One region of the Arthrobacter sp. 05N429 genome, then DNA from elsewhere that is predicted to be linked to it. Evidence: predicted binding sites of a transcription regulator. Region 1 holds the regulator's gene; the other holds the start of a gene.

Region 1 (7,631 bases):
TAGGGAGTGGGGGAATTCACCTGCGGAGCGCTCTCGAGCGCTGGTCCGGGCCTTGCCGTTCGCTGCTTCAGTCATGGTGTTGGCCCGCGGGCCTCTGGTCCCCTCCAGTTCGGAAATGGTCTGCCCCCTGATCCGGCCCGACGGTGCTTGTCTGTGAAGGCGGTTCGCGCCTTCCGGTTCCGGGTGTCAGCGGGTCCTTTTATCTTACGCCAGTGACTGGCTGCGTATGCCGCCGGCCTGACGGCCTGTCGGGCCGCCAGCTGCCTCTGTGTCTGGCTGTGTTTTCTTGCTGTGTTTCCGGCTGCGTTTCCGGATTTAGGTATCAACTTCGCATCGGCCTCATATCGTTCCCGTTGCAGTTCCGGCCCGCCGGCCGAATCCCCGGTTTCGCGCCGGACCCGTGTGCCATGCTGGAAATCGGCCACCGGCACGGCGCTTGCAGCCGGGCCGCGGGCGCATGGACAGGCACCACAGGCAGACGAACACCGGCACACGAACACCGAGCAGATAAGGGCAGCGGCAATCAGACGACGCGGGATCGGACAGACAATAGCAGCAGGCGCGCGGATACGACCGCGCATGCTGCTGCTGATGCTGCCCGCTGCGCTTGTCCTGTCCGGCTGTGTGGCCACCCCCCAGCCCGGCATCACGAACTCCAACACTCCTTCGCAGGTCATGTCCGCCCAGGCATCGGCGGCGACCACGAGTGCGCCGCTGGAGACCACGCAGGCTTCCAACAAGGCGCCGGTCTACTGGATCGGCCGGAGCAATAACAACACGTTCCTCTACCGGGAGTTCCGTGACGTCCCGGAACAGGACAACCCGGTCACCCGGGCGCTTCGCGTGATGATGTCGCAGAAGCCGCTCGATCCGGACTTCTTCACGCCCTGGCAGAACCCCAAGAAGCTGGCGTCCTCCATTTCGGGCAAGAATGTCATCACCGTCGACATGTCCACGGACGCTTTCAACAGCAATGTGGATCCCGCCATGGCCGAGCGCGCGGTCCAGCAGCTCGTGTACACCGCGACGGCGGCCGCTGCCAGCGCCGGGCTGATCGACTCCGGCCAGCAGATCCAGGTGGTGGTGCTCGTGGACGGCCACACCGATTACGTCGCCTTCAACCACGTCCGCCTCGGCGGCCCGACCTCGCGCAGCACCGGAATGGTCGCCCCGGTATGGATCATTGACCCCCAGGAAGGGACCTCCCTCGAGGACGGCGCGATCAAGGTCTCCGGCCGCAGCACAGCTCCGGGAGGGGAGCTCAGGTGGGAGATCCTGCGCATCGACGGCAGCGTCAAGACCAGCTACCTGAACGGTACGGTCACCGCTTCTGCCGAGGCCGGACAATCGGGTGCCTTCAGCCTCTCGGTAAACCTCGGGCCGGGCAACTACGAGGTCCGGGTGTCCCAGCTTGAGGCCGGCAACCCTGCCGAGGACCTGAACGTCGACACCCGCGGCTTCACGGTCAAGTAGCGACCCCCTGCCTTAACCTGCATCGACTGCTCCGCAACGGCCCTTCTGAAGGCTCAGAACGGCATTTGGGCCCACGCCGGCAGGGTTCCCTGGCCGAGCTTGCGAGGAGAGGGTGCCGGTGGGGAACAGTCGATTGCTTTTTAGGCCGGAACCGGGCTACCAGCGGCCCAGGATGTCGCTGGCGAGGACAGTCGCGGCGGGGCCCGCCGTGGACGACCGCAGCACATGATGTCCCAGCAGGGCCGTCACGGCGCCGGCGTCGCAGAGCCTGGTCACTTCGCGCGGGCTGATGCCGCCCTCGGGACCCACGATCAGCAGCACCTCGCGGCCCCCGCGGGAGCCGTCGCCCGTGGGCAATTCAGCAGCAGGAAATTCACCTGCGGCGGTGGGGCCCTGCCAGTCCTCCAGCACCTGGCGCAGCGGACGCACGGCGTCCTCGTGCAGGATGATCGCGAGGTCCGCGGCGGCCACCGCCGCCTGCAGCCCGGCGCCGTCGACGGCGGAGCGGACCTCCGGGATCCACGCCCGCCTGGCCTGCTTCGCCGCCGCCGTGACCACCGACTGCCACTTGGCGTGGGCCTTCGCCGCACGCTCGGCCTTCCAACGGACGATCGACCGTTCGGCCTGCCAGGGCACAACCGCGTCAATTCCCAGCTCGGTGGCGGTTTCGGCCGCGAGCTCGTCCCGGTCGCCCTTCGCGAGGGCCTGGACCAGGACCAGCCGCACCGCGGGCTGGGGCTCCTCGAAGAGCCCGGAGCAGTGCACCGTCAGCTCGTTCGGGGCGACGGCGGCGACGGCGCCGGTCAGGCGCTTGCCGGCGCCGTCGGCGATGTCCACGGACTCCCCCACAGCAAGACGCTTCACCGTGACGGCATGGCGGGCTTCAGGTCCGTCGAGAACGAAGTCGGAACCGGGAACCAGCCCGTCCAAAGTGCCGGGGGCAGTGAAAAAGACCGGGTTGCTCACCGCTACAGGTTACCGAGCCGGTCCCGAAGCTTCGCGAACACCCCGCCGCTCGCGGCGAGCTTCCCTTCGGTGAACTGCTCACCGCGCAGCTTCGCGAGCTGGCGGAGCAGGTCCTCCTGGGCGGCGTCGAGCTTGGCGGGGGTGTCCACCTGAAGGTGGACCTTGAGGTCGCCGCGGCCGTAGCCGCGCAGGTGGGTGACGCCGAGTCCGCGCAGCGTAATGACCTCACCGGACTGGGTGCCTGCCTTGACGTCGATCTCCTGCTGGCCGTCGAAGGTGTCGAGGGTGAGCTCGGTGCCCAGTGCCGCGGCCGTCATGGGGATGTTGAGGCTGGCGTGAAGGTCGTCGCCGTCGCGCACGTACGTGGCGTCGTTGTTGACCCGGATCTCCACGTAGAGGTCGCCGGCGGGACCGCCGGCAGGGCCGGCCTCGCCCTGGCCGGAGAGCTGGATGCGGGTGCCGGTGGCGACGCCGGCAGGAACCTTGACCGTCAGGGAGCGCCGGCTGCGGATCCGGCCCTGGCCGGCGCATTCGTTGCAGGGGTCCTTGATGACAGTGCCGAAGCCCTCGCAGGAACCGCAGGGGGCGGCGGTCATGACCTGGCCGAGGATGGAACGGACGGCGCGCTGGACCTGGCCGCTGCCGCCGCAGATGTCGCAGCGTTCCGGGTGGCTGCCTTCACGGCAGCACGAGCCCTCACACGTGGGGCACGTGACAGCCGTGTCGACTTCGAGTTTCTTGTTGACGCCGAACACGGCGTCGCGGAGGTCGATCCGGACGCTGATCAGGGCGTCCTGGCCGCGGCGGACCCGTGAGGCCGGTCCGGCCTGGCCGCCGGCGCCGAAGAAGGTCTCGAAAATGTCCTGGAACGCGAAGCCCTGGCCGGAGTAACTGCCGCCGCCGAAACCGTTGTCGGTTCCGTTCTCGTTGCCCGTGGTGTCGTAGATCCTGCGCTTCTGCGGATCGGACAGGACCTCGTAGGCGTGTGTGACCGCCTTGAACCGGTCCGAAGCGTCATCCCCGGGGTTCACGTCCGGGTGGAGGGTCCGCGCCAGTTTGCGGTAGGCCTTCTTGATCTCTTCGCCCGTAGCTTCGCGGGAGACTCCAAGAACGTCGTAGTGGCTGCTCAAAGTTTGTATCTCTTCCTTTTTGTACTGCCGGTGGGGCACTGCCTGTTAGGGGCAAGAAGTCTGGTGTCGGAACGTCGGGACGGGCGTGGTGTGCCGTCCGTCAGGGGCCGAGAATCCTTGAAAGGTAGCGGGCCACCGCGCGGACGGCGGCCATGGTGGTGGGATAGTCCATCCTGGTGGGACCCAGCACGCCGACCTTCGCCGTCGCGTCCGGCCCGTAGCCGGTCGCCACCACGGAGGCCTCGGCGAGCCCCACGTACGGGTTCTCCCGGCCGATGCTGACCGTCACGCCCCGCGGGTCCGCGGCCATGTCGCTCAGCAGGCGGAGCATGACCACCTGTTCCTCGAGGGCTTCCAGCACCGGGCCGATGCTCAGCGGGAAGTCCACGTTGGAGCGGGCGAGGTTGGCCGTTCCGGCCATGACCATGCGCTCCTCGCGGCTGCTCGTGGCCAGCGCCTCAAGGCCGCGGGCCAGCGCCTGGGCTGCGCCACGCCGCGCGGGCGGGCAACTGCCAACCACGGACTGCAGCGACTGCGGCAACAAGTTCAGCGGCGTCCCGGCGAGGCCGCCGAGGAACCGCGTGCGGAGTTCAGCCAGGGCCTCGTCGCCGAAGTCCTGCCCCACGTCGATGACCCGCTGTTCCACCTTGCCGGTGTCCGCGATCAGCACCATCAGCACCTTGCGGGGCGCCAGCAGGACGAATTCGATGTGCCGCACCTTGGCGCGGCTGAGATGCGGATACTGCACGACGGCGACCTGGTTTGTCAGGTGCGCGAGCAGCCGGACGGTCCGGTCCAGGACATCGTCGAGGTCGTCGGAACCCTCCAGCAGGGCCTGGATGGCACGTCGTTCTGCCGGTGAGAGCGGCTTAACCGCCGAAATCTGGTCTACGAAGAGCCGGTAGCCCTTGTCGGTGGGGATGCGACCGGCACTCGTGTGCGGCGCCGTAATGAGGCCCTCATCCTCCAGGGCTGCCATGTCATTGCGGATCGTGGCACTGGATACGCCCAGGTGGTGCCGCTCCACGAGGGCTTTCGAGCCGACGGGTTCCCGTGAATGGACGTAGTCCTCCACGATGGCGCGCAGCACTTCGAGTTTGCGTGGTTCGCTCACGCTCCACCTCCATTCGACTGTCCCGCATCCGGTGCCGCCGTTCGCCGGCCGCACCGCACGCTCTGCTGGCACACGGCATGTTGGTTAGCACTCGACATGCCTAAGTGCTAACCAGTCTAATATGAGTCGCCGCGTTGTTAGCATTGGATTCGCTCCAGGCGTTCTTCCCGGGGCAAGTGTTTTCGGGCACAGCCCGCCATAGCAAACCGATCGCAAAGCAGTGTGGAACCGATGTCGTACCAGAACTGGGGCCCCCAGGACCTGTCCGCCCCCGCCAAGGCCCAGCTTCCGGAGGTGCCGGTGGAGCGCGGCATGGTCCTGGAAGATGTCCAGTCCGGCTGGGTGGGCGCCGTGACCCGGGTGGAGAAGTCCGGCGGGATGCACGTCGTCGCCCTGGAGGACCGCCGCGGCAAGTCCCGGTCCTTCCGGCTCGGCTTCGGATTCCTGCTGGACGGACAGCCGATCCGGCTGATGCCGCCCGCACCCCGGGCCGCTGCGGCCGCCGCCGGCAGCAGAACGGCTTCCGGCTCCGTTCGCGTGGCGGGCCAGCGCGCACAGGTCGCCAAGGCGAGCCGGATCTGGGTGGAAGGCAAGCACGACGCCGAACTCGTCGAGAAGGTCTGGGGTGACGATCTCCGGGTGGAGGGCATCGTCGTCGAACCGCTGCACGGCATCGACGACCTCGCCGGAGCCGTGGCCGCCTTCCGGCCGGGCCCCGGGCGCCGGCTCGGTGTCCTGGTGGACCACCTGGTCCCCGATTCCAAGGAGTCCCGGATCGCCGACGCTGTCATGGCATCGCCCGGAGCGGCCGGCAACGTGCTGATCGTCGGCCACCCCTATGTGGATGTCTGGCAGGCGATCCGTCCGGCCGTGCTGGGGATCGAGAAGTGGCCGGTGATCCCCCGCGGCGTGGACTGGAAGACGGGCATCCTGATGGCTTTCGGCTGGCCGCACAGCACCAAGGAGGACATCGGGCTGGGCTGGCAAAAACTCCTCGGCGCGGTCCGCAGCTACGCCGACCTGGAACCCTCCCTGCTGGGCCGGGTGGAGGAGGTCATCGACTTCCTCACCGTCCCCTGACGAGCCTGTCCGGGTGCCCCCGCCAGCGGGCCGATCCGCGATTCCGCGCCGAAGCAAGTATTCTTGGAACGGCGGCTGCGCTCCCGGCGCAGCCCTGGCACCCCCGCAGGCACCAACGCACCACCGCAATCCGAAGGACGACACCGTGGCAGATGACGCACGCGAACAAAACGGCAACCAGGCCGGCCATGGCCAGCCCCCGTACCATGGCGTTCCAGCAAATGCTCTGCCTCTGACGGCAAGCGAGGACCGTCAGTGGGCCACACTGGCCCACTTCGGCGGCATACTCGGCTGCGTCCCCTCGCTGCTGATCTACCTGATCTTCAAGGACCGCGGTCCGTTCACGGCGCAGGAGTCCAAGGAAGCCCTGAACTTCACGCTGCCGCCCACGATCGCAGCTGTGCTCTGCAACCTGCTGGTCTTCGTACCGGTGGTGGGCAACATCTTCGCCGTCCTCGCCACGGTCATCTGGATTGCCGTCACGTGCTTCTCCGTCGCGGCCGGCATCCACGTCAACCGCGGCCAGCCGCACCGCTACGAGTTCAACCTCCGCTGGATTAAGTAGCCGTCCGGCCGGTCCCGAATACCGCGGACCCGGACACGCAGACCCAAGCCCCGGACCGAAACAGGAAAGCCGGCCGTCGCCCTCAGGGCAGCGGCCGGCTTTTTCGGCTTAATCCTCCGGACTCCTAATCCGGCAGGATCCTCCGGACCACGGCGTCGGCGAGGAGGCGGCCCTTGAGGGTCAGCACAAGGCTGCCGTGGAACGCCGACGCGGGGTCAATCAGGCCGTCGGCGATGAGCCCGGCGACGGCGTGCCGCCCGGTGTCACCCAGTCCGCCGAGGCTGGCGATGTCCAGCCCGGAATTCAGGCGGGCCTCCAGCATGACGCGCTCCACGTTGCGGGTCTGCGAATCAAGGGTCTCCCGCCCGGCGGCCGGCGAGAGCCCCGATCCGAGGCGATTCGCATAGGCGGTGGGGTGCTTGACGTTCCACCAGCGCACGCCGCCCAGGTGGGAGTGCGCGCCCGGCCCGATCCCCCACCAGTCATCGCCGCGCCAGTAGGCAAGATTGTGCCGGCAGGCCTGCTCCGGGGTGCGGGACCAGTTGCTGACCTCGTACCAGGACAGCCCTGCCGCCGAGATGAGTTCGTCGGCGAGTTCGTATTTGTCGGCGTGGTCGTCGTCGTCGATACCGGGGACTTCTCCGCGGCGGATCTGCGCGGCGAGCTTGGTGCCCTCCTCGACGATCAGCGCGTAGGCGCTGATGTGGTCGGGGCCGTAGGACAGCGCCGTCTCCAGCGAGTAGCGCCAGTCCTCCAGCGACTCCCCCGGCGTGCCGTAGATCAGGTCGAGGCTGACCGCGAGGCCCGCATCACGCGCCCACTGCACCACTTCGGGCACGCGACTGGGCGTGTGGGTGCGGTCCAGGACCTTCAGCACGTGCGGGACGGCCGACTGCATCCCGAAGGACACCCTGGTGAAGCCGGCGTCGGCCAGCAGTTGCAGGGATTCGGGGGTCACGGAATCCGGGTTGGCCTCGGTGGTCACCTCGGCGCCTGGCTCCAGGCCCCAGGCGCCGATGGCAGCGGTGAGGATCCGGGCAAGGTCCTCGGCCGGGAGCAACGTGGGCGTGCCGCCGCCGAAGAAAACCGTGCTGAGCGGACGTGCCGGCAGGCCGCTGGCCTTCAGGACTGCTGCCGCGAAGTCGACCTCCGCGACGGCGGTGCCGGCGTAGGCGTCCTGGGACGCCCCGCCGCCGAGTTCCGTGGCCGTGTAGGTGTTGAAGTCGCAGTAGCCGCAGCGCACAGCGCAGAACGGGATATGGACGTACAGCCCGAAGGCCCTGGATGCGGCGCCTTCCAGCGC
Region 2 (7,631 bases), on a different contig from region 1:
GGAGGGGTGCCCATCCTGAATAAAGACATGACCCTGTGCATCTCACTCTCGGCCCGACCGAGCAACAACGGGACGCGCTTCCACAACCACCTGTATGAACAGCTCGGCCTGAACTGGATCTACAAGGCCTTCGCCCCGACGGACCTCGCCCAGGCGATCGCCGGCGTGCGCGGGCTCGGAATCCGCGGCTGCGCCGTGTCGATGCCGTACAAGGAGGACGTCATCGCCCTCGTGGATGTGATGGACCCCTCCGCGAAGGCCATCGACTCGGTCAACACGATCGTCAACGACGGCGGCACGCTCACCGCCTACAACACCGACTACACGGCGATCGAGCAGCTGCTGCAGCGCAACAGCGTGCCCTCCTCGTACTCGGTCCTGCTCAGGGGTGCCGGCGGCATGGCCAAGGCCACCGCGGCGGCACTGCGCGACGCCGGCTTCCGGGAGGTCACCGTGATCGCGCGCAACGAGGAAGCGGGGCGGGCACTCGCGGGGCTCTATGGGTTCACCTGGCGCGCCGACGTCGATTCGTCCGCGGCCGCCGACATGATCATCAACGTGACCCCTATTGGTATGGCGGGAGGCCCCGAGGCCGACTCCCTGTCCTTCCCCCGGGAGGCGGTGGACGCCGCGAAGGTGGTCTTCGACGTCGTCGCGCTGCCGGCCGAGACCCCGCTGGTCAAGGCCGCCCGGGCGGCCGGCAAAACCGTGATCACCGGCGCGGAAGTGGCCACCATCCAGGCGCTGGAGCAGTTTGTGCTGTATACCGGGATCCGGCCCAGCGACGAACAGGTCCGGGCAGCCGAGGACTTCATGCGGGCCCAGTAGGCCGCCGGAATCCGGAGAACCAGTCCTAGACCGGTTCCACCGAAACGGCCACCCGCTCCTCGCCGATCCTGGTGAGGACCAGGGTGGCCGTTTTCTTGCCCTTATTCTTTCCGCCGCCCGGGAGGAGCTGTTTGCGCAGCTCTTCCGGGGTGACCGACGTGCCGCGCTTCTTGATATCCAGGACTCCGATGCCCTGGTCCTTGACCCAGGCCTTGAGTGCCTTGACGTTGTAGGGCATCACCTCCAGCACCTTGTAGGCCCGGGCGAAGGGCGTGTCGCGCAGTTCCGGGGCGCAGATGTAGGCGATGTGCTCGTCCACGAGGTGCCCGCCCAGCTGGAGCGCGACGTCGGCCACCAGCCCGGCGCGGATGACGGCGCCGTCGGGCTCATACAGGTATCCCTCGACCGGCCCCACGGGGGCGGCCGGGCCGCCGTCGAAGTCCTCGGAACTGGTGAGCTCCGCCGCCCCGGCGGGGCCGAGCAGGAGGGCCGCCCGCCGGATCCCCGGACGCCGGACCGCGTTGAACCACAACGCCACTTCGGTGACGTCCCCGCCAACGGACACCCACTGGGCTTCGCAGTCCTTGGGAACAGAGTCGTGCGGCATGCCCGGGCCCATCTTCACGCCCACGGCCAGGCCTGCGCCGGCCAGCGACTCAACGAAGGACAGCGGCGGGGAGAAGTCCTCCGCATCCCAGATCCGCTTGGTGCCCGAGGTGGAGGTCGTGCGGCGCGCCGGATCCAGCCAGACGCCGCCCATTCCGTCGAGGGGCACCGTCGTCGCATCGGCATGGACCACTGTGGCGTTCCGGAAGGGGATCAGGTTCATCGTGGCGCATGCCGCCGTCGTCTCGTCCATTTCCACAGCAGTGACGGTAATGTCCAGCGAGGCGAGCGCCATGGCGTCGGCGCCGAGGCCGCAGCCAAGATCAGCCACGTGCCGCACGCCGGCCTCCGCGAAGCGCTGCGCGTGCCGGGCCGCCACGGTGAGCCGGGTGGCCTGCTCCAGGCCCGCCTGGGTGAAGATCATCTGCCGGGCGAACTCGCCGAACTTGGCTTCCGCCTTGGTCCGCAGCCGCGACTGGGTGAGCGCGGCGGAGACGAGTTCGGGGGAGTGGCCGGCCTTCCGGAGGGAGGCGTTGAGACGGAACGCCTCGTCCTCCCGGTACGGGCCCAGCGACGCCAGCAGCTCCCAGCCTTCGGGGTTAAGGAGCGGGGCGATCTGGTCCTGCGGTGCGTCAGCCATGGTCACAAGCCTAGTTCAGGGCGCCGGTGGGGCCGTGCGCCCGATAGGCTTGACGGCATGGATGACAGCGGCACAGCAAACGACGGCACGGACGAACGCTACCGGGAGGTCGACGCCGCACAGCAGGACGCCGACGGCGGCCGTCCCGCCCGCCAGGGGCTCGCCCGCTACGCCCGGCCGGCGCTGATCGCCGGCGCCGTCATCGCCGTCGTTTGCGCGGCGCTGCTGGTCATCATCTTCTTCCTGGACTCCTTCAACGCCACCGTCTATTCGGTCGGCGGCAAGGACGTTACGGACGCCACCGACGAGGCGAAATCCATCCGCGAGAGCTACGCCGCGGCCCGCATCGGCGGCATCATCTTCCTGGTCACCGGAATTGTCCTGGCTGCGGCGGGAGGCCTGGTGCTGTACCGGCACCGCAACGAGCCCGGCCCGGACGACGAGGACAACGGCGAGGACGTGGACTTCGAGGACCTCGGCGGCCGGTAGTCACCCAACGCCTGCTGGACATGCCCCGCTCCCGGCATTCAGCGTGGGCATGTCCCTCCGTGAAGTCCCGGAACCGCGGGGCATGTCCATTCCTTGGCACGGACAGAGGGCATGATGCCAATGTGTCCACCGGGTGCAACAGAGAATGAGCATGTCCCTCTAGTCCGCCCGGAAGACCCTGGGCACGCACCCCTGTGCAGCCCCGGAACCGCGGGGCATGTCCATCCTTCGGCGCGGGCACAGGGCATGATGCCAATGTGTCCACCGGCCGCGACAGGGAATGAGCATGTCCCTCGGCGCAGCCCGGAAAACCGTGGGCACGCCCCTCTGGCCAGCCCGGGCCCACTGGGCATGTCCATTCTGCAGAGCCAGGTGAGGGCATGTCCCTCTTGCCGGCCCGGAACCGCGGGGCATGTCCATTCCTTGGCACGGGCAGAGGGCATGATGCCAATGTGTCCACCGGCCGCAACGAGGAATGAGCATGTCCCTCTGTGCCGCCCGGGAACAGTGGGCATGTCCCTCTGGCCGCCCCGAAACAGCGGCATGTCCATTGGGTAATAGCGTTCACCGGGAACGAACTTCTGGCACTCGCCTTGACCGAGTGCTAACTACTTACATAGAGTCATCATTAGCACTCTCCCTAGGAGGGTGCTAACACCTGAAGCTAGACAGCCAGGCTGCTGCCGGCACCGCGACGACGGTCTGTACGCCATGGCACCACAGCTTTAAAGTCCACGAATTTGCTGACGAATAGGAGAGGTCCTTGTCGGTCTCTATTAAGCCTCTTGAGGATCGTATTGTTGTCCGCCCGCTCGAAGCCGAGCAGACCACGGCCTCCGGCCTGGTTATCCCGGACTCCGCGCAGGAAAAGCCGCAGGAAGGCGAAGTTGTTGCAGTAGGCCCCGGCCGCTTCGACGACAACGGCAACCGCGTTCCGGTCGACGTCACCGTCGGCGACGTTGTCATCTACTCCAAGTACGGCGGAACCGAAGTCAAGACCGGCGGCACCGAGTACCTCGTGCTGTCCGCCCGCGACGTCCTGGCGATCGTCGTAAAGTAACTCTCTTGGACCCCGCGCCGCCGATCCTTCTTTGACGGGTCAGTTGCGCGGGGTTCTGTCTTGAAAGGACAAAACCATGGCAAAGCAGCTTGCGTTTAACGACGCTGCCCGCCGGTCGCTTGAAGCCGGCATCGATAAGCTCGCCAACACGGTCAAGGTGACGCTCGGCCCGCGCGGCCGCAACGTCGTGCTGGACAAGAAGTGGGGCGCCCCCACGATCACCAACGACGGCGTCACCATCGCCCGTGAAGTCGAGCTGGACGACCCGTACGAGAACCTTGGCGCGCAGCTTGCCAAGGAGGTCGCCACCAAGACCAACGACGTCGCCGGTGACGGCACCACCACCGCCACGGTCCTGGCCCAGGCCCTCGTCAAGGAAGGCCTCCGCAACGTTGCGGCCGGCGCCGCCCCGGGCGAGATCAAGCGCGGCATCGAGGTCTCGGTCGAGGCCGTCGCCGCCCGCCTGCTCGAAAACGCACGCCCGGTCGAAGGCACCCAGGTCGCCAACGTCGCCTCCATCTCCGCCCAGAGCGACGAGGTCGGCGAGCTCCTGGCCGAGGCATTCGGCAAGGTCGGCAAGGATGGTGTGATCACCATCGAGGAATCCTCCACCACGCAGACCGAACTGGTCCTCACCGAGGGCATGCAGTTCGACAAGGGCTACCTGTCCCCGTACTTCGTCACCGACGCGGAACGCCAGGAAGCTGTCCTCGAAGACGCGCTGATCCTGATCAACCAGGGCAAGATCTCGTCCGTCCAGGACTTCCTGCCGCTGCTGGAAAAGGCGCTGCAGAGCTCCAAGCCGCTCTTCATCATTGCCGAAGACGTCGACGGCGAGGCTCTGTCCACGCTGATCGTCAACCGCATCCGCGGCACCCTGAACGTTGTTGCCGTCAAGGCGCCGGGCTTCGGCGACCGCCGCAAGGCCATGCTGCAGGACATCGCCACCCTCACGGGTGCGCAGGTTGTCTCGCCGGAACTGGGCCTCAGCCTGGACACGGTCGGCCTCGAGGTGCTGGGTACTGCCCGGCGCATCACGGTGACCAAGGACAACACCACCATCGTTGACGGCGCCGGATCGGCCGAGGACGTCGCAGCCCGGGTTTCCCAGCTGCGCGCGGAGCTGACCCGCACCGATTCCGACTGGGACAAGGAAAAGCTGCAGGAACGCCTGGCCAAGCTGGCCGGCGGCATCGGCGTGATCAAGGTTGGCGCAGCCACCGAGGTCGAGCTGAAGGAAAAGAAGCACCGCATTGAGGACGCCGTGTCCTCGACCCGCGCTGCCCTTGAAGAAGGCATCGTTGCCGGCGGCGGCTCCGCCCTCATCCACGCCCTCAAGGCGCTCGACGAGGACCCGGCTGTCCAGGCACTCGAAGGCGACGCTGCCGCTGCTGTTGGCATCGTCCGCCGGGCGCTGACCCAGCCGCTGCGCTGGATCGCCCAGAACGCCGGCTTCGACGGCTATGTCGTCGTCGCCAAGGTGGCCGAATCGGCTGTCAACCAGGGCTTCAACGCCAAGAGTGGCGTCTACGAAGACCTGATCGCGGCCGGCGTCATCGACCCGGTGAAGGTAACGCGTGCGGCCCTCCGCAACGCGGCTTCCATCGCGGCACTGGTGCTCACCACGGAAACCCTCGTGGTCGAGAAGCCGGCTGACGAAGACGAGCACGCGGGCCACAGCCACTAGCTCCAAGCCGCTGCAGTCCAGGCCGGTCCGGCGTCAGCCGGGCCGGCCTTTGCTGTGCCCGCCCGGTTGTGCGCCGGCCTGCCCCGTCCCGCCCCCGGAGGGCCGGGTGCCTAGCGTTGCGCCCGCGGTGCCTTGCGCCTCAGGCGCACCGCCGCGGCGTCGGGCAGCCGTTTGGTGATGAGGCGGTAGAAGACCAGCACGGCAACAGCCGCCGCCACGATTCCGACCAGGTTCAGGGCCAGTTGAAGGGCGGAACCCGCCGCTTTCTCATACTCGCCCAGTACCAGCGCGACGGCCACGAATCCGGCAGCGGGGACCGTGGTCACGGAGATGAAGACGCCGGTCAGGGCGGCGGAGCGCCCGGTGATCACGGACAGCATTCCGGCGATGCCGGCCAGTACGGCGACAATCAGGGAATACGGGCCCGGGTGGTAGATAAAGTCTGCTGCCGAGCCCCGGTCCAGGACATCGGCGGGGAAGAGGCCCAGCGGGACGGAGAGCCAGGCCGTGAACGCCGCTGCCAGCATGGCGACGGGGAAGCCGACGCCGAGGGCGAGCGCGGCGCGCCGACCCAGGTTCCATTGCCGCCGCACCAGCGCCACGGCCAGCGCCGCCAGCGGGCCGAACTCAGGACCGACAGCCATCGCTCCGACGATCAGAATCGTCGAGTCCGTGACGATGCCGATGGCCACCAGCTGGGTCGCCAGGATGAGGAAGGCAAGGAAGCTCCACGTCAGCCGCGAGTCTTCGCCCGTCTGCCGGGACACCTCATCCCAGATCACGGCGTCCGCGCCTTCGCCGGGCGCGTCGGCGCTGGCCTTGTCCGCCCGGTCGGACAGCACCAGCTCCGGCATGGTGACCGAGATCGACCCCCGCTCCTGGACATTCAGGAGATGGAGCTTCTCCACCAGCCGCTCCACGGACTCCCGCGCCAGCAGGACATGGATGACATCCCCCGGAGGGAGGACGGACGCGCCGGGCTGGCGGGACACCTCGGCGACGCCAACCACGTCGGTGGAGCAGTCCACCACGGCGTCGGACAACTCTTCCGGGACACAAATGCGCAGTTGTGCGATCACGATGCGGCCTCCTCTGGCTCGTTACAGGGTAGCCGCCGGAACCGCGGAACACCGGCGGAGAGGCGGCCCCATCGCCGCCGTGATTGGCCAGACAAATTACGGTTCGGTAACATTGACGTTTTGGAAACCTGCCTGAAGGGGCTTCTTGTGTCGAACGAGCGAACAACGGCCGGCCCGCAGGCAGCGGACCCGGGTTCCGAAGTACGCGCAAAAGCCGGCTACCGGCCCGAGGTCCAGGGCCTCCGCGCCCTCGCGGTCCTCATGGTGGTCACGTACCACGTGTGGCTCGGCCGGGTCTCCGGCGGCGTTGACATCTTCCTGCTGATCTCGGCCTTCCTGATGACCCTCAGCTTCGCCCGCAAGGTCGAAAGCGGCAAGCCCCTGCGTCTGGCGAGCCACTGGCTTCACCTGCTCAAGCGGCTGCTGCCGGCCGTCGTCGTCGTGATCCTCGGCGTCCTGGCCGGAACCCGGCTGGTCCTGCCCGAGAGCCGCTGGCCGGACGTGCTGGACCAGGCGTGGGCGTCACTGCTCTACCGGCAGAACTGGCTCCTCGCGGACACCGCCGTCGACTACTACGCGCAGGACCACGCAGGTGCCAGCCCGCTGCAGCACTTCTGGTCGCTGTCCATCCAGGGCCAGGTCTTCCTGCTCTGGCCGCTCGTGTTCGCCGGCGCAGCCGTACTCCTGCGCCTCCTCCGCCGGACCCCCGTCGGCCGCAGGGTGAGCTACGCCGCCCTCCTGGCCGCCGCATTCGGTGCGATCTTCGTTGTATCGCTCGCGTTTTCCATCGAGCAGACCGTCACTAACCAGTCCTACGCCTACTTCGATACGCGAACCCGGCTCTGGGAATTCGCCCTCGGCTCGCTGCTGGCGCTTGCGCTGCCGCACCTTCGGCCCGGCAAAGTGCTGCGCGTGGTCCTCGGCTGGACGGGTCTCGCCGCGATGCTCTCCTGCGGACTCCTGCTGACCGTGGACCGCTCTTTCCCCGGTTTCATTGCGCTGTGGCCGACGCTGGCCGCCGCCGCCATCATCGTGGCCGGACAGAGCGGCAGCCGCTTCGGCGTGGACCGTTTCCTGACCTGGAAGCCGCTGGTGAAGCTCGGCGACAACTCTTACGCACTGTACCTCTGGCACTGGCCGCTGCTGGTGCTGGCCCTCGCCGCGACGGGCATCAACGCCCCGAACCTGGTCCAGGGCCTCGCGATTGTCTCCGCGTCGATCGTGCTGGCCGTGCTGACCACC

The links. The regulator HrcA, encoded in region 1, represses chaperone genes, less so after heat shock. The targets are predictions, from matches to a motif close to TTNGCACTCGNNNNNNNCGAGTGCNAA.
Region 2: groES (co-chaperone GroES) is a predicted target of HrcA. The motif match lies at 3,145-3,171, and genes of this name have one in related genera.

The regions. Positions count from the first base shown of each region.
Region 1 is NZ_JBFTMQ010000003.1:167,603-175,233, reverse strand. It holds gene AC1DF4_RS07755 (PhoH family protein) at 1-75, opposite strand, end outside; gene AC1DF4_RS07750 (GerMN domain-containing protein) at 580-1,473, shown strand; gene AC1DF4_RS07745 (16S rRNA (uracil(1498)-N(3))-methyltransferase) at 1,630-2,439, opposite strand; gene dnaJ (molecular chaperone DnaJ) at 2,442-3,569, opposite strand; gene hrcA (heat-inducible transcriptional repressor HrcA) at 3,670-4,683, opposite strand; gene AC1DF4_RS07730 (DUF3097 domain-containing protein) at 4,915-5,763, shown strand; gene AC1DF4_RS07725 (DUF4870 domain-containing protein) at 5,909-6,328, shown strand; gene hemW (radical SAM family heme chaperone HemW) at 6,453-7,631, opposite strand, start outside.
Region 2 is NZ_JBFTMQ010000001.1:427,351-434,981, forward strand. It holds gene AC1DF4_RS02110 (shikimate 5-dehydrogenase) at 7-828, shown strand; gene AC1DF4_RS02115 (class I SAM-dependent methyltransferase) at 854-2,074, opposite strand; gene AC1DF4_RS02120 (hypothetical protein) at 2,132-2,563, shown strand; gene groES (co-chaperone GroES) at 3,327-3,623, shown strand; gene groL (chaperonin GroEL) at 3,700-5,310, shown strand; gene AC1DF4_RS02135 (DUF389 domain-containing protein) at 5,421-6,389, opposite strand; gene AC1DF4_RS02140 (acyltransferase family protein) at 6,537-7,631, shown strand, end outside.